4 regions of the Pseudarthrobacter sp. C1 genome follow, and region 1 is predicted to be linked to each of the others. Evidence: predicted binding sites of a transcription regulator. Region 1 holds the regulator's gene; each other region holds the start of a gene.

Evidence for each region. The regulator HrcA, encoded in region 1, represses chaperone genes, less so after heat shock. The targets are predictions, from matches to a motif close to TTNGCACTCGNNNNNNNCGAGTGCNAA.
Region 2: a site for HrcA is predicted at 2,223-2,249, ahead of groL (chaperonin GroEL). Genes of this name have one in related genera too.
Region 3: a site for HrcA is predicted at 2,727-2,753, ahead of groES (co-chaperone GroES). Genes of this name have one in related genera too.
Region 4: a site for HrcA is predicted at 2,112-2,138, ahead of U7114_RS06055 (Hsp20/alpha crystallin family protein). Genes of this name have one in related genera too.

Annotation. Positions count from the first base shown of each region.
Region 1 is NZ_JAYESK010000004.1:280,844-286,454, reverse strand. It holds gene U7114_RS08950 (PhoH family protein) at 1-530, opposite strand, end outside; gene U7114_RS08945 (GerMN domain-containing protein) at 888-1,835, shown strand; gene U7114_RS08940 (16S rRNA (uracil(1498)-N(3))-methyltransferase) at 1,864-2,658, opposite strand; gene dnaJ (molecular chaperone DnaJ) at 2,661-3,788, opposite strand; gene hrcA (heat-inducible transcriptional repressor HrcA) at 3,867-4,880, opposite strand; gene U7114_RS08925 (DUF3097 domain-containing protein) at 5,057-5,611, shown strand, end outside.
Region 2 is NZ_JAYESK010000001.1:564,371-569,981, reverse strand. It holds gene U7114_RS02490 (LytR C-terminal domain-containing protein) at 1-453, shown strand, start outside; gene U7114_RS02485 (cold-shock protein) at 651-857, shown strand; gene U7114_RS02480 (ABC transporter substrate-binding protein) at 854-2,137, shown strand; gene groL (chaperonin GroEL) at 2,426-4,054, shown strand; gene U7114_RS02470 (ABC transporter substrate-binding protein) at 4,145-5,455, opposite strand.
Region 3 is NZ_JAYESK010000002.1:429,583-435,193, reverse strand. It holds gene U7114_RS04655 (shikimate 5-dehydrogenase) at 1-125, shown strand, start outside; gene U7114_RS04650 (class I SAM-dependent methyltransferase) at 109-1,392, opposite strand; gene U7114_RS04645 (hypothetical protein) at 1,447-1,824, shown strand; gene U7114_RS04640 (DMT family transporter) at 1,752-2,684, opposite strand; gene groES (co-chaperone GroES) at 2,911-3,204, shown strand; gene groL (chaperonin GroEL) at 3,282-4,892, shown strand; gene U7114_RS04625 (dihydrofolate reductase family protein) at 4,994-5,596, opposite strand.
Region 4 is NZ_JAYESK010000003.1:194,224-199,834, reverse strand. It holds gene U7114_RS06065 (histidine phosphatase family protein) at 1-451, shown strand, start outside; gene U7114_RS06060 (NAD(P)H-hydrate dehydratase) at 435-1,373, shown strand; gene U7114_RS06055 (Hsp20/alpha crystallin family protein) at 1,616-2,038, opposite strand; gene U7114_RS06050 (FAD-dependent monooxygenase) at 2,523-4,136, opposite strand; gene U7114_RS06045 (hypothetical protein) at 4,133-4,699, opposite strand; gene U7114_RS06040 (S9 family peptidase) at 4,925-5,611, shown strand, end outside.

The DNA of each region.
Region 1 (5,611 bases):
GCCTGCACAGCCTTTGCCATGGCCAGGTAGGTCTTCCCTGTTCCGGCCGGGCCAATGCCAAAGATCACCGTGTTGTTGTCGATGGCGTCGACGTAGGTCTTCTGGTTCAGCGTCTTGGGACGGATTGTCCTCCCGCGGCTGGAAAGGATGTCGTGGGTCAGAACATCCACGGGGTTCTGCAGCGACTGGGTACGCAGGAGGGCCACGAGCTGCTGAAGGACAGCGGGACTGATAACCGTGCCGCGGGCCACCAGGCCGCGGACCTCGTGGAGGAGCCGCATGATGCGGGGCACGTCGCTGGCAGGACCAGTGATGGAAAGTTCATTTCCGCGGACGTGGAAATTGACGTGCGGGAACTGTTCCTCGATGAAGCGCAAAGCCTCATCGTGGCTGCCCAAGGACTGGACCATCTGGTCGGAGTTGTCGAAAAGTACAACCTCGGTACGGCTGCCGGGCAGGGAATGGGGAAACTCCCCCGCAGCGCCTTCGCCTGTGTTGAGCCGGCGCTTTCCATTCGCTGATTCAGTCATGGTGACGGCCCGCAGGCCCGTGATCCCCTCAAAGTACGAAAATAATGTCCACCGCAGGGCCGGCCACCGCATCCGGCGCGCCTTGCCCAAGCGGTCCCTCCATCTTACGCCAGTACGGCGTCAACACCGGATGAGGGAACCAGCCACGGACCAGGGCAAGGCGGCCTTCAGGCGCGGAGGCTGCGTCATTAGGTATCAACTTCATATCGGCCTCATATCGTTCCCGTTGCAGTTGGCCCCGGGGACCATGGCAGGGCCGTACGGTCCAGCGCCCTGTGCCATGCTGGAAATCCAGCTTCATTGCTGGACTACCGCCGCCCGGAAGCGGCCCAGTTGCGAAAGGACAGGCAACCAAACGTGCCGGCATCAGCTGCGCCCCTGAGGGCAGGACGACGCTGGGGCCGTGCGCGCCCTGCGGTCCTCGCAGTGGTTCTGGCAGTGGGCCCGCTCCTGGCGGGGTGCCTGGCCGAGCCCAATCCTGCACCTACCGGCCTCCTGAACTCCGGGCCTGCCGCCACCGGCACCGCACCATCCACCAGCGCCCCCCTTGAAACCACGCAGTCCTCCAACAAGGCGCCGGTGTACTGGATTGGCCGCACCGGCAGCAGCGTGTTCCTTTACCGGGAGTTCCGGGACGTGCCGGAGCAGGAAAACCCCGTGACGCGTGCCCTGCGGGCGATGATGAAGGATAAGCCGCTTGATCCGGACTTCTTCACCCCGTGGCAGAATCCCAGCAAGCTCGCCACCTCGATTTCCGGCAAGGACGTTATTACGGTGGACGTGTCCGAGGACGCGTTCAACAGCAACCTCGACGCTGACATGGCGGCCCGTGCCGTCCAGCAGCTTGTTTATACGGCCACGGCCGCTGCGGCCAGCTCCGGGCTCATTGACTCCGGGCAGCAGATCCGGGTGCGGATCCTGGTGGACGGGCACACGGACTACGTTGCTTTCGACCACATCCAGCTGGGTGACCTCATGACGAGGGGCGCGGGCATGGTGGCGCCCGTCTGGATCATCGATCCGCAGGAAAATGTGGAAATTGCCGACGGAAGCGTGAAGATCACCGGCCGCAGCACCCTGGCCGGCAGCAAGCTGCGCTGGCAGATCCAGCGGGCGGAGCAGGACGGCAACAAGGTACCGTTCCTCACCGGAGAAACAACGGCCTCCGCCCAGCCCGGACAGGGAGGGATCTTCACGCTTGCCCTCACGCTGCCTTCCGGCGACTACGAGTTGCGCGTGGCCCAGGCCGGCGCCGACGGGCAGCCGGACCAGAACGAGGACTCGCGGGCTTTCAAAGTCCGCTAGCCCGCACGCTGCAGCTTCGGCGGCCTGCTCAACCGGCAGGCTCGGCAGCATGCGCCGCCCAGCGGCCCAGGACGTCGCTGGCAAGCACGACGGCGGCGGGGCCGGCGGTGGATGAGCGCAGCACATGGTGCCCCAGCAGGGCCGTGACAGCACCCTTGCCGCAGAGCCGGGTTACTTCCCGGGGACTGATGCCGCCTTCCGGCCCAACGATCAGGAAGACTTCGCGGGGTTCCGTTGGGGTTCCGCCGCGCTGCCACGCTTCCAGCACTGTCCGCAAGGGCCTAACCGCGTCCTCGTGCAGGATGACGGCAAGCCCTGCGGCCTCCACGAGGCCGGCCAGCGCGGCGGTGTCGACGACGGGCCGCACCTCGGGAACCCAGGCGCGGCGCGCCTGCTTGGCGGCTGCCGTGACCACGGACTGCCATTTGGCGTGGGCCTTCGCGGCCCGGTCGCCTTTCCAGCGGACGATGGACCGTTCGGACTGCCAGGGTATGACGGCGTCGATCCCGAGTTCAGTTGCCGTCTCAATGGCAAGTTCGTCGCGGTCGCCCTTCGCCAGCGCCTGTACCAGCACCAGCCTTGTTACCGGCTGCGGCTCAACGGCCACGGAGGAGCACTCAACATCCAGCCCGGAGGGGGACGCCGCAAGCACCTTTCCGCTCATGCGCGTCCCGGCGCCGTCCACGATGTCAACGGGCTCGCCCGGGGCAAGCCGCTTCACCGTGACGGCGTGCCGCGCCTCGGGCCCCTCCAGGACAAAGACTTCCCCCGCCACCAGCTGGTCAAGGGAACCGGGAGGAGTGAAAAAGACCGGGTTGCTCACCGCTACAGGTTACCGAGCCGGTCCCGGAGCTTGGCGAACATGCCCCCGCTGGCCGCAAGCTTGCCCTCGGTGATCTGTTCACCTCGCATCTTGGCAAGCTGACGCAGGAGGTCCTCCTGCGCGGCGTCCAGCTTGGCGGGAGTCTCGACCTGGAGGTGCACTTTCAGGTCGCCGCGCCCGTACCCGCGAAGGTGGGTCACGCCAAGTCCGCGAAGGGTGATGATCTCGCCGGACTGGGTGCCCGGCTTGACGTCGATCTCCTGCGGTCCGTCGAACGTTTCCAGGCTCACCTCGGTGCCCAGGGCTGCAGCGGTCATGGGAAGGTGCAGGGTTGCGTGGAGGTCGTCGTTGTCCCGGACATAGGTGGCGTCGTTGTTCACGCGGATCTCGACGTAGAGGTCGCCGGCGGGACCGCCGGCGGGACCTGCTTCGCCTTGGCCGGAAAGCTGGATGCGGGTTCCGGTGGCTACGCCGGCGGGAACCTTGATGGTCAGCGAACGGCGGCTGCGGATGCGTCCCTGGCCGCTGCACTCATTGCAGGGGTCCTTGATGACGGTGCCGAAGCCCTCGCACGTACCGCACGGGGCGGCGGTCATGACCTGTCCCAGGATGGAGCGCACGGCACGCTGGACCTGGCCGCTGCCGCCGCAGATGTCGCAGCGTTCCGGATGGGTTCCCGGCCGGCAGCACGAACCTTCGCAGGTGGGGCACGTGACGGCCGTGTCCACTTCCAGCTTCTTGTTGACGCCGAAGACAGCGTCGCGGAGTTCGATGCGGACACTGATGAGTGCGTCCTGGCCGCGCCTGACGCGGGAAGCCGGGCCCGTTGTTCCGCCGGCCCCGAAGAAGGTGTCGAAGATGTCCTGGAACGCGAATCCCTGGCCGGCGTAGCTGCCTCCGCCGAAGCCGTTGTCCGTGCCGTTCTCGTTGCCGGTGGTGTCGTAGACGCGGCGCTTCTGCGGGTCCGAAAGAACCTCGTAGGCGTGGGTCACGGCCTTGAAGCGGTCCGACGCGTCCTCACCCGGGTTGACGTCCGGGTGGAGCGTGCGCGCCAGCTTGCGGTAGGCCTTCTTGATCTCTTCTCCCGTGGCCTCCGGTGAGACTCCAAGGACGTCGTAGTGGCTGCTCAAAGTTCGTATCTCTTCCTTGTTGTACTGCCTGCAGTTGGACTGCGGGAAATGATCTGCATGCCCGGGAACGGGAAAACGTCAGGGTCCCAGGATCCGCGAAAGGTAGCGGGCAACGGCCCTGACTGCGGCCATGGTGGTGGGATAGTCCATCCGGGTTGGTCCCAGGACACCAATTTTCGCAATGTGGTCCGGACCGTACCCCGTGGCAACGACGGACGCCTCGGCAAGGCCGTCGTAGGGATTCTCGCGGCCGATGCTGACAGCCACCCCGCGGTGGTCCTGCGCCATTTCGCTCAGCAGGCGGAGCATGACCACCTGTTCCTCGAGTGCTTCCAGGACCGGTCCGATGCTGAGCGGAAAGTCCACGTTGGAACGCGCAAGGTTGGCGGTGCCCGCCATGACCATGCGGTCTTCCCTGCTGCTCTGGGCCAGGCCTTCGAGGCCGACGGCGAGGGCATGGGCGGCCTGCCTTTGCCCCGGGCCGGCTGTGGCCACCACTGCCGGCAGGGACTGGGCGAGCTGGTTCAGCGGAGTGCCGGCAAGGGAGCCAAGGAACCGTGCCCGCAGGGTGGCGAGGGCGTCGTCCCCCAGGTCCTGGCCGACGTCGATAACGCGCTGTTCCACTTTGCCGCTGTTGGCGATCAGCACCACCAGCACCTTGCGCGGCGCGAGGAGGACGAACTCGATATGGCGGACCAGTGCCCGGCTCAGGTGCGGATACTGGACCACGGCAACCTGGTTGGTCAGCTGCGACAGCAGGCGGACCGTGCGGTCAAGGACGTCGTCGAGGTCGTCAGATCCTTCCAGCAGCGACTGGATGGCCCTGCGCTCGGCCTGGGACAGCGGTTTGACCGCCGAGATCTGGTCCACGAACAGCCGGTAACCCTTGTCAGTGGGGATACGTCCGGCGCTGGTGTGCGGAGCGGTGATCAGGCCCTCTTCCTCCAGGGCGGCCATATCGTTCCTGATCGTTGCGCTGGACACACCGAGATGGTGCCGCTCCACCAGGGCCTTGGACCCGACGGGTTCCCGGGAGTGGACGTAGTCCTCCACGATTGCACGCAGCACTTCAAGTTTGCGTGGCTCGCTCACACTCCACCTCCATCCAGGGTTCGGGGCGGCCGCGCCGCCCGCGCTGTGCCACCTCAAGGGTTAGCACTCGACATGCCTCAGTGCTAACAGTCTATTATGACTCCCGCCGTTGCTAGCATTGGTACCGCTCCGGGCGAAATCCGGACCTGTGACCGAACGCTAGGCGGAGTGAAACCATGCAGTACCAGAACTGGGGCCCACGCGACTTGTCCGCTCCCGCAAAGACTGAACTGCCCGAGGTTCCCGTTGAACGGGGAATGGTCCTTGAGGACGTCCAGTCCGGCTGGGTGGGCGCCGTGACCCGGGTGGAAAAATCCGGCGGCATGCACGTGGTTGCCCTGGAGGACCGGCGCGGTAAATCCCGGTCCTTCCGGCTTGGTTTCGGATTCCTCCTCGAAGGCCGGGCCATCAAGCTCCTGCCCCCGGCCCCGCGGCAGGCCGCCGGCGCCGTCGCCGGCCGGACCGCCTCCGGGTCCGTCCGCGTCGCCGGCCAGCGGGCACAGGTGGCCAAGGCCAGCCGGATCTGGGTGGAGGGAAAGCACGACGCCGAACTGGTGGAAAAGGTCTGGGGAGACGACCTGCGCGTGGAGGGCATCGTCGTCGAACCCCTGCACGGCATTGATGACCTGGCGGGGGCCGTCGCAGCGTTCAGGCCCGGACCGGGCAGGCGCCTCGGCGTCCTGGTGGACCACCTGGTGCCGGATTCCAAGGAATCCCGCATTGCGGACGCC
Region 2 (5,611 bases), on a different contig from region 1:
TCGTCGAGCCTCGAAGCAACACCGCTGGCCGGAACGGGGTCGACGCCCTCCGCCGCGCCGGACGCGTCCGTCACTCCCCCCGCTGAGCCCTCCGCCGCGCCTGAAACCGCCGGATCCGAAACGGTCCCCGCTGCCGGGACAGGGTCCAGTAGCCGCCCCACGGCGCAGGCTGCGTCCGTAGACAAAACCCAGCCTGTGGCGGTCTACAACGCCGCCGGGACCGCCGGGCTGGCAAGCCGAGTAGGCGGAACCGTGCAGGCGGACGGCTGGCCCCTGGGACAGGTAGGGAACTGGGCGGGAGCGCCGCAGCAGGGCTCCATCATTTTCTACTCCGGCCCAGCCCAACGGGCCAACGCGGAAGCCCTCGCGGAACTCCTGGGCGTCCCCACCGTGGTGAGCAGCACCGACTTCCAGGTTCCCCTGGTGGTTGTGCTGGGCCCGGGGTACCGGTAAGCCGGGTTCTTCCATCAGCCGCGCTGCCTTGGGCCACACCCGGTCCGGGGCCCGGCGTTACGCCTGAATAACGTTTGCCGACGGCACCGCCGGGGGCCTGCGGCACCGACCCGCATTGGCTAGAGTAAATCCCGGGCTACGGCCCGGCGCCGGGGCACCCCCGCAGCATCCCGGACCTTACGGAAAGAGTGGTCACCATGGCACGAGGAACCGTCAAGTGGTTCAACGCGGAAAAGGGCTACGGCTTCATCACCGTTGACGGCTCCAGCGACGACGTCTTTGTCCACTGGTCTGCTATCGAAGGCGAAGGTTACCGGGCACTGGACGAGGGACAGCGCGTGGAACTTGAAGTCGGCGAAGGCGAGAAGGGCCCACAGGCGGAAAGCGTCCGGCCGGCCGAGTGAAGCATCTGATTGTCCCCGCCGGGACCCTCCGTCCTGCGTTTGCCGCGGCCCTCTGCTGCACGCTGGCCCTGACCGCCTGTTCCGGGGTAACCGGAAACGCACGCCTGGAAACAACGGAAGCCTCCGGTGACGGGACGCTGCGGGTAGGCCTCATCCTGGACAATGCGGGGGAGGGCAGCTTCCTGAACGCGCCCCAGGCGGCCGCCGCCAAGCTCGCAGTCAAAGAGATCAACGCTGCCGGTGGGCACAAAGGCCGGCCCGTGGAGCTGCTGCCCTTTGAAGCCGGCCAGGATGCAGCGTCGCAGGCCCAGGCTTTGGTCCAGGCCAAGGCGGACGTGGTGATCGGCCCCACCGACTCCAGCCACGCCAAGGCCGTCGTGGACATCCTCTCCCGGGCCAGGACGCCGCTGATCTCGCCGGCCAACACCGCGGCCGGGCTCAGCACCATCCCCAGCGGCGGATACTACTTCCGGACGGCGGCCGCCGACGTCGCGCAGGGACCCGTGCTGGCCAAGCTCGCCAAGGACGCGGGCGCCGCCACCATCTCCCTGATGTTCCAGGAAGGCGCCTACGGCAGCGACGTCTCCGCCGCCGTCGCCGATTCCGCAGAACAGGCCGGACTGGAAGTGGTTGCCACAGCCGGGTTCAAGCCGGGTGAAGCGGGAAGCGCCGCTGCCGCCGCCCGCGGGGCGGAACCCGACGCCGTCATCCTGGTGGCCCGCGACGGCGCGCAGGGCGCCCTGGCTGAACTCAACAACGCCGCCCTGGCCGGCTCGAAGATCATCCTCAGCGACGGCGCGTTCGGCCGGTATGCGTCCAAGCTGGGTACCAAAGCCCTGGAGGGTGCCCGCGCCGTTGTTCCCGGCGAGCTGCCATCCGCCGCCTTCCAGGAAAGGCTCCTGGGCATCGATCCCGGCCTGAAGGACGTGTCCTTCGCCGCGGAAACGTACGACGCCGTGACCCTCGCAGCCCTCGCGGCAGCCAAAGCAGAGGACGACTCGGGCCGCTCAATTGCAGCGAACCTCATCGCCGTGTCAGGCGGGACTGCCGCCGGCAAGGATGGCGGGACTGCAACGGTGCCCGGCACGCCCTGCCCCAGCTACAAGGAGTGCCTGGCGGCGAAGGCCTCCGGTACCGGCATTAATTACGACGGCGAATCCGGCCCGGTTGCCTTCGACGCCAACGGTGACATCACCTCGGCGACGTTTACGGTGTTCACCTACGGGGCAGACAACAATCCAACGCCCACCGGCCGTGAAACTGCAGGCCGCGCCGGCTGATCGCCCTCGGCGTAGAGATGCCTGCCAGGGCGCTTTCCGCGCGTCATTCGCTTGCACTCTCCCGTGGGGAGTGCTAATTATTGAGTTAGCACTCTGACGTACCGACTGCTAAAGCAAAGCTGGTTCCGGCCGGCGGCGCGCGGCACCGGGCGAGGAGCGAAGAAACACCTCACTGGAGTGAGGCCCGCACCCGGGGGCATACAGAGGCCGCCGGCAAAGGGTCGTCCGTCGCGGGCACTGCAGCGAAGGTTCATTCTTAACGACTGTCCCGAAAGGACTACTGCCGTTATGGCCAAGATCATTGCATTTGATGAAGAGGCACGCCGCGGCCTTGAGCGGGGCCTGAACATCCTCGCCGACGCCGTTAAGGTCACCCTCGGCCCGCGTGGACGCAACGTCGTCCTCGAAAAGAAGTGGGGCGCCCCCACGATCACCAACGATGGTGTTTCCATCGCCAAGGAGATCGAGCTGGACGATCCCTACGAGAAGATCGGCGCCGAGCTGGTCAAGGAAGTTGCCAAGAAGACTGACGACGTCGCCGGCGACGGAACCACCACCGCCACCGTTCTGGCCCAGGCCCTGGTCAAGGAAGGCCTGCGCAACGTTGCCGCCGGTGCCGACCCGCTGTCCCTCAAGCGCGGCATCGAAAAGGCTGTCGAAGCCGTCACCCGCGAGCTCCTGGCTTCCGCCAAGGAAATCGAAACCAAGGAAGAGATTGCCGCTACGGCATCCATCTCCGCAGGGGACGAGGAAATCGGTGCGCTGATCGCCGAAGCCCTGGACAAGGTGGGCAAGGAAGGCGTCATCACGGTCGAGGAATCCAACACCTTCGGCCTGGAACTCGAGCTCACCGAAGGCATGCGCTTCGACAAGGGCTACATCTCCGCCTACTTCGTCACCGACGCGGAGCGCCAGGAAACGGTCCTCGAAGACCCGTACATCCTGATCGTCAACTCCAAGATCTCCAACGTCAAGGAACTGGTTGCTGTCCTCGAAAAGGTCATGCAGTCCAACAAGCCGCTGCTGATCATCGCCGAGGACATCGAGGGCGAGGCCCTGGCCACCCTGATCGTCAACAAGATCCGCGGCACCTTCAAGTCCGTTGCCGTCAAGGCTCCGGGCTTCGGTGACCGCCGCAAGGCACAGCTCGCCGACATTGCCGTCCTCACCGGCGGCCAGGTCATCTCCGAGGAAGTCGGACTCAAGCTGGAAAACGCCGGCCTGGAACTCCTGGGCAAGGCACGCAAGGTTGTGGTCACCAAGGACGAGACCACCATCGTTGAAGGTGCCGGCGACGCCGACCAGATCGCCGGCCGCGTGTCCCAGATCCGCGCCGAGATCGAGAACTCCGATTCGGACTACGACCGCGAGAAGCTGCAGGAACGCCTGGCCAAGCTGGCCGGCGGCGTTGCAGTGATCAAGGCCGGTGCCGCAACCGAGGTTGAGCTCAAGGAGCGCAAGCACCGCATCGAAGACGCAGTGCGCAACGCCAAGGCCGCTGTTGAAGAAGGCATCGTTGCCGGTGGCGGCGTGGCCCTCATCCAGGCCGGTGCCAAGGCATTCGCCAACCTGCAGCTGTCCGGCGACGAGGCCACCGGTGCCAACATTGTCCGCGTTGCCATCGATGCTCCGCTGAAGCAGATCGCCTTCAACGCCGGCCTGGAGCCGGGCGTTGTGGTTGACAAGGTTCGCGGCCTGCCCGCAGGACACGGCCTGAACGCCGCAACCGGTGAGTACGTCGACCTGCTGGCTGCCGGCGTGAACGACCCCGTCAAGGTAACCCGCTCTGCCCTGCAGAACGCGGCTTCCATTGCCGGCCTGTTCCTCACTACCGAAGCTGTTGTTGCCGACAAGCCGGAGAAGAACCCGGCCCCCATGGGCGGCGGCGACGACATGGGCGGCATGGGCGGCTTCTAAGCCCTCCTGCCGGGCTTTGTCCCGCTGGAAACGAATGCGGCCCCCTCTCTTGAGGGGGCCGCATTTGTGTTCCTGGAGAGTGCCTGGCTTTTACTTCCGGGCGCTGGACAGCATTCCCTCGACTTCCCTCTTGAAGGCCTCTGCCGCTGCCTGGGGAGTCAGGCGGTCGTAGAGAACCTCATCGGTGTACCGCTTGATGACGTTCTGTACGCTGCCCGCGCCCACCGGAGGAACGGGCGGCGCGTCCTTCATATCCGGAGCAATGTCCTTCAGGAAGCCCACCACGGTGGTGTCTGCCGGTTTCAGGGACGGTGTGATGCCCTTTACGATCTCCGTGTTGGTGGGCACGCCGCGGTCCGTCATCAGGATTGCGCCGGCTTCCGGGCTGTTCGCCAGGTAGTTGATGAAGGTTGAGGCGGCTTCGGTGTGCTTTGACCGTGAGGAAGCGGACCAGAACATGGTGGGCTTGTAGTACATGCCGTTCTCAGCGGCAACACCGTCGAGGCTAGGCGCACGGAGCATCTTGATGCTGCTGCCGGTAGTGGACCCGAGCGATCCGAGCTGGTTGGTCCACCACCATGCCATCCCCACCCTGTTGGTGCCGAAGAGGCTTTCTTCCAGGCCCGCGCCGGAGTCCTCGGTAGCCACCGTGGCCGGCGGGCTTGCCTTGGAGTCGCGCTGTTCCTTGAGCCGCTCCCAGAAGGAAGCGGCCGTTGCAGTGTCGAAATCGAGCTTGCCGTCCTCGGAGTAGAGATTCTCCCCATGCTGGCGAAGCCAGATGATCAGGTCTGCCTCGTTGCTGCCATATGCTGCGCCGTAGTTCTTGCCGTCTCCGGCGGCGCTGATCTTCGTTGCAGTCTCAATGAAGTCGTCCCACGTCCATGAGGTGTCATCCGGAAGCGGAACGTTTGCTGCCTCGAAAACCTTCGTGTTGGCCATGATGACGTAGGCGTTCCGGCCGGTGCTCAGGCCGTATTGGGCGCCGTCGTACTGGCCCGAGGCCAGGGCTTCCTTGTCGAGTTTGGAGGTATCAATGCCGCTTTGCTTGGACAGATCCAGGAGCGCCCCGCGGCCGCCGTATTCGGCAATGTACTTCTGGTCCATCTGGATCACGTCCGGCGCGTCGTTGGCCGCGGTCTTGGTGGCCAGCTTGTCCCAGTAGCTGCCCCATTCGCCCGGCTCGGACTCAATCCTGATGTTCGGGTGTTCCGCTTCAAAGGCATCGATGACCTTTTCGGTCTGGGCGTTGAGGTATTCGTTCCCCCACCAGGCGAAGCGCAGGGTTACTTGCTCATTGCCCTCGGAGCCGGAAGAGGAACCGCAGCCTGTGGCAAGGAGGGAAAGGGCGACGGCTGCTGCGCCGAGCTGGAACCTTCTCCGGCGGAGGGTTGGAATCGTCATTGATATGCCTTCCTAATGGCGGGGCGCTTCTCTTGGGTGGACGCTGGCGTCGGGTTGTCGGCAGTGCCGGCCGCTGAGAAAACGCTTTCTCATGTCAGTAGTGCGATTCTGCCTGCCTGCCATTGCCCGCGTCAAGCATTTTCGGTAAACGCTTTC
Region 3 (5,611 bases), on a different contig from region 1:
AACCCGTGATTACCGGTGCGGAAGTGGCAACCATCCAGGCCCTGGAGCAGTTCGTGCTGTACACCGGCATCCGGCCCACTGCCGGGCAGGTGCGCGCGGCGGAAGAGTTCATGCGCGCGCAGTAGCCGTTTCTTCGCGGGCAGTGCCCGGCACCGGCTCCACCACGATGGCCACCCGGTCCTCCCCGATACGGGTCAGGACCAGGGTGGCTGTTTTGGTCCCGGCCTTCTTGCCGGAGTTCTTTCCGGCTGCGCTCTTCCCCCCTGGCAGGAGCTGCCTGCGGAGCTCCTCGGGAGTGACGGCGGTGCCGCGCTTTTTGATGTCCAGCACCCCGATGCCCTCTGCCTTCACCCAGGCCTTGAGCGCCTTGACGTTGTAGGGCATCACGTCCAGGACCTTGTAGGCGCGCGCGAACGGTGTATCCACCAGCTCCGGTGCGCACACATAGGCGATGTGCTCATCCACCAGGTGTCCGCCAAGCTGCAGCGCGACGTCGGCCACCAGGCCGGCCCGGATCACCGCGCCGTCCGGTTCGTAGAGGTAGCCCTCCACCGGCCCCACCGGAGCGGCAGGACCGGCGCCGAAGTCTTCTCCGCTGGTAAGCTCCGCCGCGCCCCGGGCGCCGAGCACCAGAGCGGCCCGGCGGACTCCGGGCCGGCGCACTGCGTTGAACCACAGCGCAACCTCGGTGACGTCGCCCGCCACCGAAACCCACTGTGCCTCACAGCCGGCCGGAACGGACTCGTGCGGCATGCCCGGGCCCATCTTGACCCCGACGGCCAGGCCGGACGCGGCCAGGCCCTCAACGAAGGACAAGGGCGGCGAAAAGGCTTCAGGGTCCCAGATCCGCTTGGTGCCCGACGTCGAAGTGACCCGGCGCGCGGGATCCAGCCAGACGCCGTCGACCCCGTCCAGCGGCACCGCCGTGGCGTCTGCGTGGACCACGGTGGCGTTGGGGAACGGAATGAGGTTCACCGTGGCGCAGGCCGCCGTCGTCTCGTCCATCTCCACAGCGGTGACGTTGATGTCCATGGAAGCCAGCGCCAGCGAATCCGCGGCCAGGCCGCAGCCCAGGTCCGCCACGTGGCGGACTCCGGCCTCGGCGAACCGCTGGGCATGGCGGGCGGCGACGTTCAGCCGGGTTGCCTGTTCCAGCCCTGCCTGGGTGAACAGCATGCTGCGGGCGAACTCACCGAACTTCGCCGCGGCCTTGGTGCGGAGCCGGGACTGGGTCAGGACGGCGGAAACCAGTTCGGGGGAGTGGCCGGCCTTGCGGAGGGCCGAGTTCAGCTCGAAGGACTTCTCTTCCTGGTAGGGGCCCAGGGACGCCAGGAGCTCCCAGCCTTCAGGGGTGAGCAGCGGTGCAATCTGGTCCTGGGGAGCGTGAGCCATGGGTTCCAGCCTAGTGGAGGAGCGGGCCGCCGCTATGCCGATAGTGTTGAAGCCATGAACCAGAGTGCAGGTCCGCAGCAGCCCCGTCAGCACCAACCCGGGGACGGCGGCCCGGCGAGGTTCGCCCGGCCGGCACTGATCGCAGGTTCCGTGGTGGCGGTGGTGTGCCTGGCGCTCCTGGTGATCATCTTCTTCCTGGACACCTTCAACGCCACCGTCTATTCGGTGGGCGGCAACGACATCAAGGACGACACCCAGGAGGCCCGGGACATCCGGGGGCTGTACGACGGAGCCCGGGCCGGCAGCGTCGTCTTCCTTGCCGCGTCGCTGTTGACCGCCCTGGTCTCTGCCTTCCTCCTCTACCGGGGGCGGAACTCCGCAGGCGGGGCCGACGGCGGAGAGGACGTCGACTTCGACGACCTGGGCCGCTGAGGTGGCCTGCCGCCCGCGCTGGTGAGCAGGACCCCGGAAATGACCAGGACGCCGCCCAGGACCTGCGGGACCGTGATGGGCTGGCCCAGGGCCACCGTGATGATCGCGGTGAAGACGGCAATGAGGTTCAGGTAGTTGCCCGCATTGGCAGCGGTGGTGCGCTTGAGTGCAAGGTTCCAGAGCAGGTAGGAACCCAAGGAGGGGAACAGGGCAATGTAGGCCAGCGACCAGCCCTCCGAGGCGGTGGCCGGCAGCCCTGCCCCGGTGGCCACCGCAAAGGGAACCAGGACAATCGCCGCCATGGCCACCTGCACCGCGGTGGACGTAATCGCCGGGACGGAGAGCCTGCGGGCGATGATCGTATAGAAGCCCCAGACGGTGATGGCGGCCACGATCAGCAATTCGCCGGCATCGATCGAGAAAGTCAGCAGCCGCTGCAGGTTGCCTCCGGTGAGGACCAGCAGGACGCCTGCCAGGCCCAGGGCAACGCCCACCCAGCTCAGGGGACCCGGCCTGTCCCGAAGCAGGATGGCGGCCAGGACCATGATCAGGGCCGGGTTCGCAGCCGTTACCAGGGAGGCGTTCAGGGCTGAGGTGTGCCCCAGCGCACTGTAGAGCAGCAGGGTATAGGCGCTCATCCCAAGGCAGCTCAGGAGCAGGAGCATCGGCCAGCGGCGCAGGACAGCCCGCCAGTCCGGCCGGTCCACCGCCTGTGCCAGGGCCAGCAGCGGCACGGCAGCCAGGGCCCAGCGCCAGAAGGTCAGCTGGAGCGGCTGCATGGTTTCCATGGCGGCCTGGCCTACAACGAAGTTACCCGCCCAGAAGAGGGTGGCAAGGGTCAGGTACAGGGCTGCTCGCACCGGTCAAATGTACATGGATTGGTGTCCGCCCATGACGAAACGCTGGCACTCGCCTTGACCGAGTGCTAAGCCTTACATAGAGTCATCATTAGCACTCTCCCTAGGAGGGTGCTAACACATGAAGAGCTGCCAGCCTGGCTGCTGCCGGCACCGCGACGACGGTTTGCCAGCCAGGGCGGAAAGCTTTCCAGTCCACGAATTTGCTGACGAAGAAGGAGAGGTCCGAGTGTCGGTCTCTATTAAGCCTCTTGAGGATCGTATTGTTGTCCGCCCGCTCGAAGCCGAGCAGACCACGGCTTCCGGCCTGGTCATCCCGGACTCCGCACAGGAGAAGCCGCAGGAAGGCGAAGTTGTTGCAGTAGGCCCCGGCCGCTTTGAGGACGGCAACCGCGTTCCTGTCGACGTAGCCGTTGGCGACGTCGTTATCTACTCCAAGTACGGCGGAACCGAAGTCAAGACCGGCGGCACCGAGTACCTCGTGCTGTCCGCCCGCGACGTCCTGGCGATCGTCGTAAAGTAACTCTCCGGATCCCCGTGCCGCTGGTCATGCATTCTGCTGGTCGGCTGCGCGGGGTTCTGTCTTGAAAGGACAAAACCATGGCAAAGCAGCTTGCGTTTAACGACGCTGCCCGCCGGTCTCTTGAAGCCGGCATCGATAAGCTCGCCAACACCGTCAAGGTGACGCTCGGCCCCCGCGGCCGCAACGTCGTCCTGGACAAGAAGTGGGGCGCTCCCACCATCACGAACGACGGCGTCACCATCGCCCGCGAAGTGGAACTGGACGACCCCTACGAGAACCTTGGCGCGCAGCTGGCCAAGGAAGTCGCAACCAAGACCAACGATGTTGCCGGTGACGGCACCACCACGGCAACCGTCCTGGCGCAGGCCCTGGTCAAGGAAGGCCTGCGCAACGTGGCTGCAGGCGCAGCTCCCGGCCAGATCAAGCGGGGCATCGAGGTTGCCGTTGAGGCCGTCGCCGCCCGCCTGCTGGAGAACGCCCGCCCCGTTGAAGGCACCCAGGTGGCCAACGTTGCAGCCATCTCCGCCCAGAGCGACGAGATCGGCGAGCTCCTCGCCGAGGCATTCGGCAAGGTGGGCAAGGATGGTGTGATCACCATCGAGGAGTCCTCCACCACGCAGACCGAACTGGTCCTGACCGAGGGCATGCAGTTCGACAAGGGCTACCTGTCCCCGTACTTCGTCACGGACGCGGAACGCCAGGAAGCAGTCCTCGAGGACGCCCTCATCCTGATCAACCAGGGCAAGATCTCCAGCATCCAGGAATTCCTGCCGCTGCTGGAAAAGGCGCTGCAGGCTTCCAAGCCGCTGTTCATCATTGCCGAAGACGTTGAGGGCGAGGCCCTGTCCACGCTGATCGTCAACCGCATCCGCGGCACCCTGAACGTCGTCGCCGTCAAGGCTCCCGGCTTCGGTGACCGCCGCAAGGCCATGCTGCAGGACATCGCCACCCTCACCGGTGCGCAGGTTGTGTCCCCGGAACTGGGCCTCAGCCTGGACACCGTCGGCCTTGAGGTGCTGGGCACCGCCCGCCGCATCACCGTCACCAAGGACAACACCACCATCGTTGACGGCGCAGGCTCGGCCGAAGACGTGGCAGCACGCGTGGCCCAGCTCCGCGCCGAGCTGACCCGCACCGATTCCGACTGGGACCGTGAAAAGCTCCAGGAACGCCTGGCCAAGCTGGCCGGCGGCATCGGTGTCATCAAGGTTGGCGCAGCCACCGAGGTTGAGCTCAAGGAGAAGAAGCACCGCATCGAGGATGCTGTTTCCTCCACCCGAGCTGCCCTGGAAGAAGGCATCGTGGCCGGCGGTGGCTCGGCCCTGATCCACGCCTTGAAGGCACTGGATGAGGACCCGGCCGTCAAGGCACTCGAAGGCGACGCCGCCGCTGCCGTGGGCATTGTCCGCCGCGCGCTGGTCCAGCCGCTGCGCTGGATTGCCCAGAACGCCGGCTTCGACGGCTACGTCATCACCGCCAAGGTTGCCGAGCTCGAAACCAACAACGGCTTCAACGCCAAGTCGGGCGAGTACGAGGACCTGATCGCTGCCGGTGTCATCGACCCCGTCAAGGTCACCCGCGCGGCCCTCCGCAATGCGGCTTCCATCGCTGCCCTGGTTCTCACCACCGAGACCCTGGTTGTCGAGAAGCCTGCCGAGGAAGACGAGCACGCGGGACACAGCCACTAGCAAGTAGCTGCGCACGGGCAACCGTGTAACGCAAAAAACCGGTCCAGCCTCCGCTGGGCCGGTTTTTTCGTCTGCAGGGACGGCGGGGGAGCGGCGGGGACTTAAGTCCCCGGCATGTCCTGCGTTTCCACGTCGCCGGCGCGCTCGTAGACCAGCGACACCGCCCCCTTCGGGAAACTGCGTGCCGGCTCCGCGAGGCGGAAGGACGCAGGGATGGTCCCGGCGTCGAACAGGCGCTTGCCCTGCCCGAGGGTTATCGGATAAAGCCAGAGGTGGAGGCGGTCCAGTACGTTTGCCGCGAGCAGCGAACGGATGAGGACGCCGCTGCCGAACATGTGCACCTGGTCGTATTCCTCCCGCAGCCGGCCCGCGGCCTTGGCATCCGGCAGGACTTTTGTGCCCGCCCAGCCCGGAGAGGTGAGGGCGCCGGAGACAACGTACTTCGGCACGCGGTTGAGCGTGCCCCCGATATCGCCGGACTGGCGGGGCCAGTAGGAAGCGAAAATGTCGTAGGTTTTCCGGCCGAGAAGCAGGGCGTCGATCTGGCTGATCTCAGCCTCAATAGCCGCTTCAGCCTCGTCGTCGGAAACGGGCGCCTGCCAGCCGCCGAAGGCGAAGCCGCCCGCAGTGTCCTCCTCGCGGCCGCCGGGTGCCTGGTAGACGCCGTCGAGGGTGATGAACAGGTTGGCGATAATGATCCCCACCAGCCCATTTTGGGA
Region 4 (5,611 bases), on a different contig from region 1:
TGAACGGCTCCGGGACCGCGAACTGGGCATCCTGGACCGGCTCACCCGGCTGGGCGTGGAGCAGCGTTACCCGGACGAGGTGGAACGCCGCGAATGGCTGGGCAAGCTGTACTACCGGCCGCCGGGCGGGGAATCCTGGGCGGACGTGGCCCTCCGGCTGCGCTCCGTCCTGGCGGAACTGAACAACCTCGGCACCGGGCATCGGGTGATGCTGGTGTGCCACGACGCCGTGATCATGCTCTTCCGGTACGTGCTTGAAGGGCTGAGTGAAGCAGAACTCCTGGACCTGGCGGCCACCACCTCGGTCCTGAATGCCTCCCTGACCCGCTATGTGCGGCCCTCCGGCGCCGGCCGCTGGACGCTCGAAAGCTTCAATGTCGCGGACCACCTGACCGAGCAGGGCGTTGCCGTGACCGAACATGCCGGGGACGCCAGTGTCCACCCGCGGTGAGGCGGGCGCGGCCGGGGCCGCGCAGCCAGCCCTGGTGACGCCGTCGCTCCTGCGCGACTGGCCGCTCCCTGCCGCCGGCGAGGACAAGTACTCCCGCGGATCGGTTCTGGTGATCGGCGGGGCCCGGGCGACTCCCGGTGCCGCCCTGCTCTCCGGTGCTGCCGCCCTTCGGGCCGGCGCCGGGAAACTCACCCTGGCCGTCGCGGAATCGGTGGCCGTCCACGTGGGCGTCGCGCTGCCGGAATGCGGGGCGGTGGGGCTGCCGGAAACCCCCGGCGGGTCCGTTACGGCCGGGGGACTGGACCTCATTGCCCCGTACCTGGACAAGGCAGATGCCGTGCTGGTGGGTCCGGGCCTCGATGACCTGGACCTGGCCGAGGAGCTGCTCCGGGCGCTGCTCGGGCGGGAGGCCGCCTCCGGGAAAGGGAACGACGGCGGAGGTCCCGCCGTCGTCCTCGATGCCTACGCTTTGGGTGCTTTGGCCAAGGTGGAGGACCAGTCCGGTCCGTGGACGGGGCGCCTGATCCTGACGCCCAATCCCAAGGAGGCTGAGATCCTGCTTGGCCGCGGGCTGGAGGACCTGCCTGCTGATGTCGCGGAGATTGCCGAACGGTACCAGGCGGTGGTGAGCTGCCAGGGCCTGATCGCGAGGCCGCCGGGTGATGCTCCGGAAGAGGCGGAGCTCTGGAAAATCACCACGGGGTACGGCGGGCTGGGGACCTCAGGCAGCGGGGATGTCCTGGCCGGTGCCATCGCCGGCCTTCGCGCGCGGGGAACCAGTGAAGCCCAGGCTGCGTGCTGGGGCACCCATCTTCATGCGGCTGCTGCGGACAGGCTTGCCAGCCGGCTGGGACCCCTGGGCTTCCTGGCGCGTGAACTCGCGGACGAGCTGCCCGCGCTGATGCTGGAACTCAACACCTGATCCCTCCAGGTTAAAAGCAACGCGGGGTCACTTACGGTCCATCCGACGGGGTCTTTTGCGCGATAGGTGACCCGCGTTGCTTTCTCCGGGCATGAGACGACCCCCGGCCGAAGCCGGGGGCCGCCATACCGGGAAGTGCGGGTGTAGGCTGCCGGTGCGCTTTAAGCGCTGTGGCGTGCATACTGTGCAATCCGCCCTAAAGGCAGTCAGCAAATCCCCGACTTTCCGATCCTGTGTTGAAGCTAGGCGGCAATCTCTTGCTTGGCCCCCTTCGTCTCAATTTCAATCTTGCGCGGCTTGGCCTTTTCGGCGACAGGAATCCGCAGCGTCAGGACACCGGCGTCGTACGTAGCCTTTACGTTGTCAGTATCCAGGGTGTCCCCAAGGATCAGCTGGCGGCTGAAAACGCCGCGCGGCCGCTCGGAGGCGATCAACTCGGTGTCCTTGCCTGCAGGGTCGGGGCGCTCGGCCCGTACCGTCAGGACGTTCCGTTCCACATCCAGATCCACAGAATCCAGTGCGACGCCGGGCAGATCAAAGGCGACGACAAATTCCTGGTCCTCCCGCCACGCGTCCATCGGCATCGCTGCCGGGCGCGCCGCCGTGCCGAGGACCTGCTGGGCCAGCCTGTCCAACTCGCGGAACGGATCAGTTCGCATCAACATGGCTTCCCTCCTCGTAAGAGACGGTCCAACACTTTTCCGCATCAGCCGATCTGTATTGGCTGATATAGATTTTTTATCACTGGGGAATCAGGTCTGCAAGGGGTTCCGAAGGGTATTTTTGAAGTTTTTTGCGGCCTCGCGGGACATGGGTGAGGGGCCCATCGCGGTACGCGAAAGGCCCCTCAGATGCTGGTTGTCAGCTCCGCGTCGGGTCCGGCCGCAGCGGTGCCGGGCCCGGATCCGGCACCGGCAGCGGGCCCGGGGGTTCCGGTGCGGGGAACGGATTGGGAGCCGGCGGGCCCGGGTGGCCGGGATGGGCTGGATCTGGCTGGTCCGGGCCTGGTTCCGGCGGGAACGGCTCGGGCTCGTGCACTGGCGGGATGGTCATGTGACGTTCCCCTCTCACGTTTGATGGACGTGCCTTGGCGTGAACAGGATACGCCCGCCGCCTCAAGCCCACTAGGCCGGCGGCCCGCCGTTCCCGTCAGTCCGGGACGGCACCCACCAGCCGGAGCCAGGCACGCAACTGGTGCAGGTCCGACTCCCCGCAGCGGAAACCGACATGGCCGTCCGGGCGCACCGCAACGATGCCGCGGCCGGGATGGCTGCTGAGCCGATGCACATGGACCTTGCGCCCTGAAAACGCGAGCTCCGCGCCCGCCACATCCCAGCCGGCATCATGCTCCAGCAGAATGTGGACGCCCGGCGCGGCCGTCAGCTCGTGAAGGCGGGCGGGCTGCCCGCCGGTGGCTGCCGGCGCGTCCGGCAGCCGGTCCCCCGGCCGCGGCCACCGCGCTGCGGGCGGGGTGCCCTCCAACGAGATGCCGCTGTTCCGGTAGCGGACAAAAGGCTGTGCCAGCAGCCTGATGCCGGCAGACGTGAGGCGCCGCCGGCGCAGCAGCACCGGCAGCAACGGCGCGGAAACCGGAAGGAGGCCGCGGAGCAGGCGCGCAAGGGGGTGGGGTGACGCTTCCCCGAAAAAGATGACGTGGGTCAGGGCCAGCACGCGCCGGGCAGCGAGGCGGCGCTCGTAGTCATAGGAGCCGAGCAGTTCCGGGTGCGTCCCGCCGTCGGAAGCGAATCCAAGCTTCCAGCCAAGATTCAGCGCATCAAGGATGCCGTTGTTCATCCCCTGGCCGCCCGCCGGCGAATGGGCGTGCGCGGCGTCTCCGGCCAGGAACAGGTTCCCGCTGCGGAACCTGCTGGCCACTCGGTGCTGCAGGCGGACCTGTGCGGACCACCGCACGTCCCGCACCGTCGCCTCCAGCCCCGACCCCTGGACGAGCCGGGCCACTTCCCCCGCCGGGACTGCCGGCCCCAGCTGCCCGAACGGGCCGGCGGCATGCGGGTCTGCCGTGCGGGTGGCGAGCAGCCGCCACGTGGCGCCCTCGCCCAGGGCGAAAAGGAACGCAAGCCCCGCGCTTCCCACAGCGACATGGAGGAGGCCGGGGTCCAGCGGGCCATCGAGCTCCAGGTCGGCCAGGACTGCCTCCACCCGGTACGGCGCCCCGCTCCACTCGGCACCGACGAGCCCGCGCACGGTACTGGATTGCCCGTCGCATCCGGCGAGGAAGCGGCATTCGTGCTGCTCCAGGCCCTGTTCGTGCGGGTTGCCAAGGGTCCGGTTCGCCCCGGGGAAGTTGCCGTCCGCCAGCCGCAGGTCGGCGCGCAACGCTCCGTCCCTGCCCGGGAAGGCGGCGAGGCCACGGAACTCAACGCCCCAGTCCACCGGCACGTCCCGGGCTTTGAGCGCGCGCCACAGAACGTCTTCGACGTCGGCCTGACGGACCAGCGTCAGGTGCGGGAAGGCCGTGTCCGGAAGGTCGGCGTGGCCAAGCCTGGCCTGCACCACCCGCTTGCCGAGGTGGATGCGTGCCTCCGGGGTGGTGTCCGCCCGGCTGAGCAGTTCGTCCGTGACACCCAGCGGCCGGAGGCCCTCGAGTGCACGGGCGTGGAGCATCATTGCCCGGGAGGGGCGCACCCGTTCCGCCCGCCGGTCGACAATGCGTACGGTGGCTCCGTGGGCATGCGCCTGGAGCGCCGTTGCCAGGCCTGCGGGACCGGCGCCCACCACCAGGACGTCGCTGTGGACGGTCATGGGTGGCCCAGGAGCCGCCACCAGGCCTGGCCGGCCCCGGCGGCGGCAGCTTCCATCCGGGCCGGGTCTGCGAGCGCCTCATCCCGGCGCAGCCCGGGCAAAACTTTGTACCTGATCGAGCCCGGGACGCTCACCAGTTCCAGGACCCGCCACAGGGATGCCGCGTAATGGTGTGCCCTTTCCGCGCCATCCCATTCGTAGAAGCCCCGATACACTCCGCGGTCGTCATGCGCGCACCAGAGCTTTGACACGAAACCAGGAAACCCGACGAAGAGCGGCGTGTTGAGCAGGCTTTCGGCTTCGAACAGGCGGTGCGCCCTGCCCCGCACCAGCCTGAGCCTGAAGGCGACAACGAGGGTGCACGGCTCCCCGGGCGCGGCTCTGACGGCCGTTTCCCGGTACACCCGCGCCGTGCTGCCGTCCGCGAACTGCAGGACGCGTCCCACGTTTTCCCCGGGCAGGTGGACCTGCCGCCGGGCCAGCATCACGAAGCTCCTGCCCACACACCCGGCCACCGCCCGCCAGGCCTGGGCCCTGGGGGCCGGACCGTGTTCGCTGGACATTGCCGCTCTCCTTCCGCGCCCCCTGGTGTCCGTCCGGTCTGTCCCTTCACTCCCTCCACCGTCCCGCACACCGGTCCCCGCCCCTAGGGTCTTTGGCCCTTTTCCGCCCCGCACCGCTGCCGCGCGCACCGCCGTCGGACGCCCTTTACTCCCTCGCCGGGAGGCGGCGATCCCCCGGTAGCGAACGGCCGGATAATTGTCGGCGCGGATCTATATATTGAAGGAATGACCCAGACTCCGCTGCGGGACTCCGCCGCCACTGCCGCTCCCACACCGCCGGTTGCCAAGAAGATCCCGTCCGAACGCGTCCACCACGGGGACGTTTTCGTGGACAACTACGAGTGGCTCCGGGACAAGGAATCCGCCGAAGTGGTGGCGCACCTGAAGGCCGAGAATGCCTATCAGGAAGCGGTCACCGCACACCAGGAGCCGCTGCGCGAGGCCATTTTCCAGGAGATCAAGGGCCGCACGCAGGAAACGGACCTCTCCGTGCCGCACCGCAAGGACGGCTGGTGGTACTTCAGCCGCTCCGTGGAGGGCAAGGAATACGGCATCCAGTGCCGGGTCAGGGCCGCGGACACCGGGGACAAGGTTGCCGACTGGACCCCGCCCGCCGTCCAGCCCGGCGTCGAAATCCCCGGCGAGGAAGTCCTGCTGGACGGCAACGTGGAGGCGGAGGGCAAGCCGTTCTTCTCGGTGGGCGGCTCGGCCGTAACCGTGGACGGCACCCTCTACGCCTATGCCGTGGACAACTCGGGGGACGAGCGCTTCACCCTCCGCATCAAGGACCTCAGCACCGGCGAGCTGCTGCCGGACGTCATCGAGAACATCTTCTACGGCGTTGCCTTCTCCCCCGACGGCACCCGGATTTTCTACACAATGGTGGATGATTCCTGGCGCCCGTATCAGGTG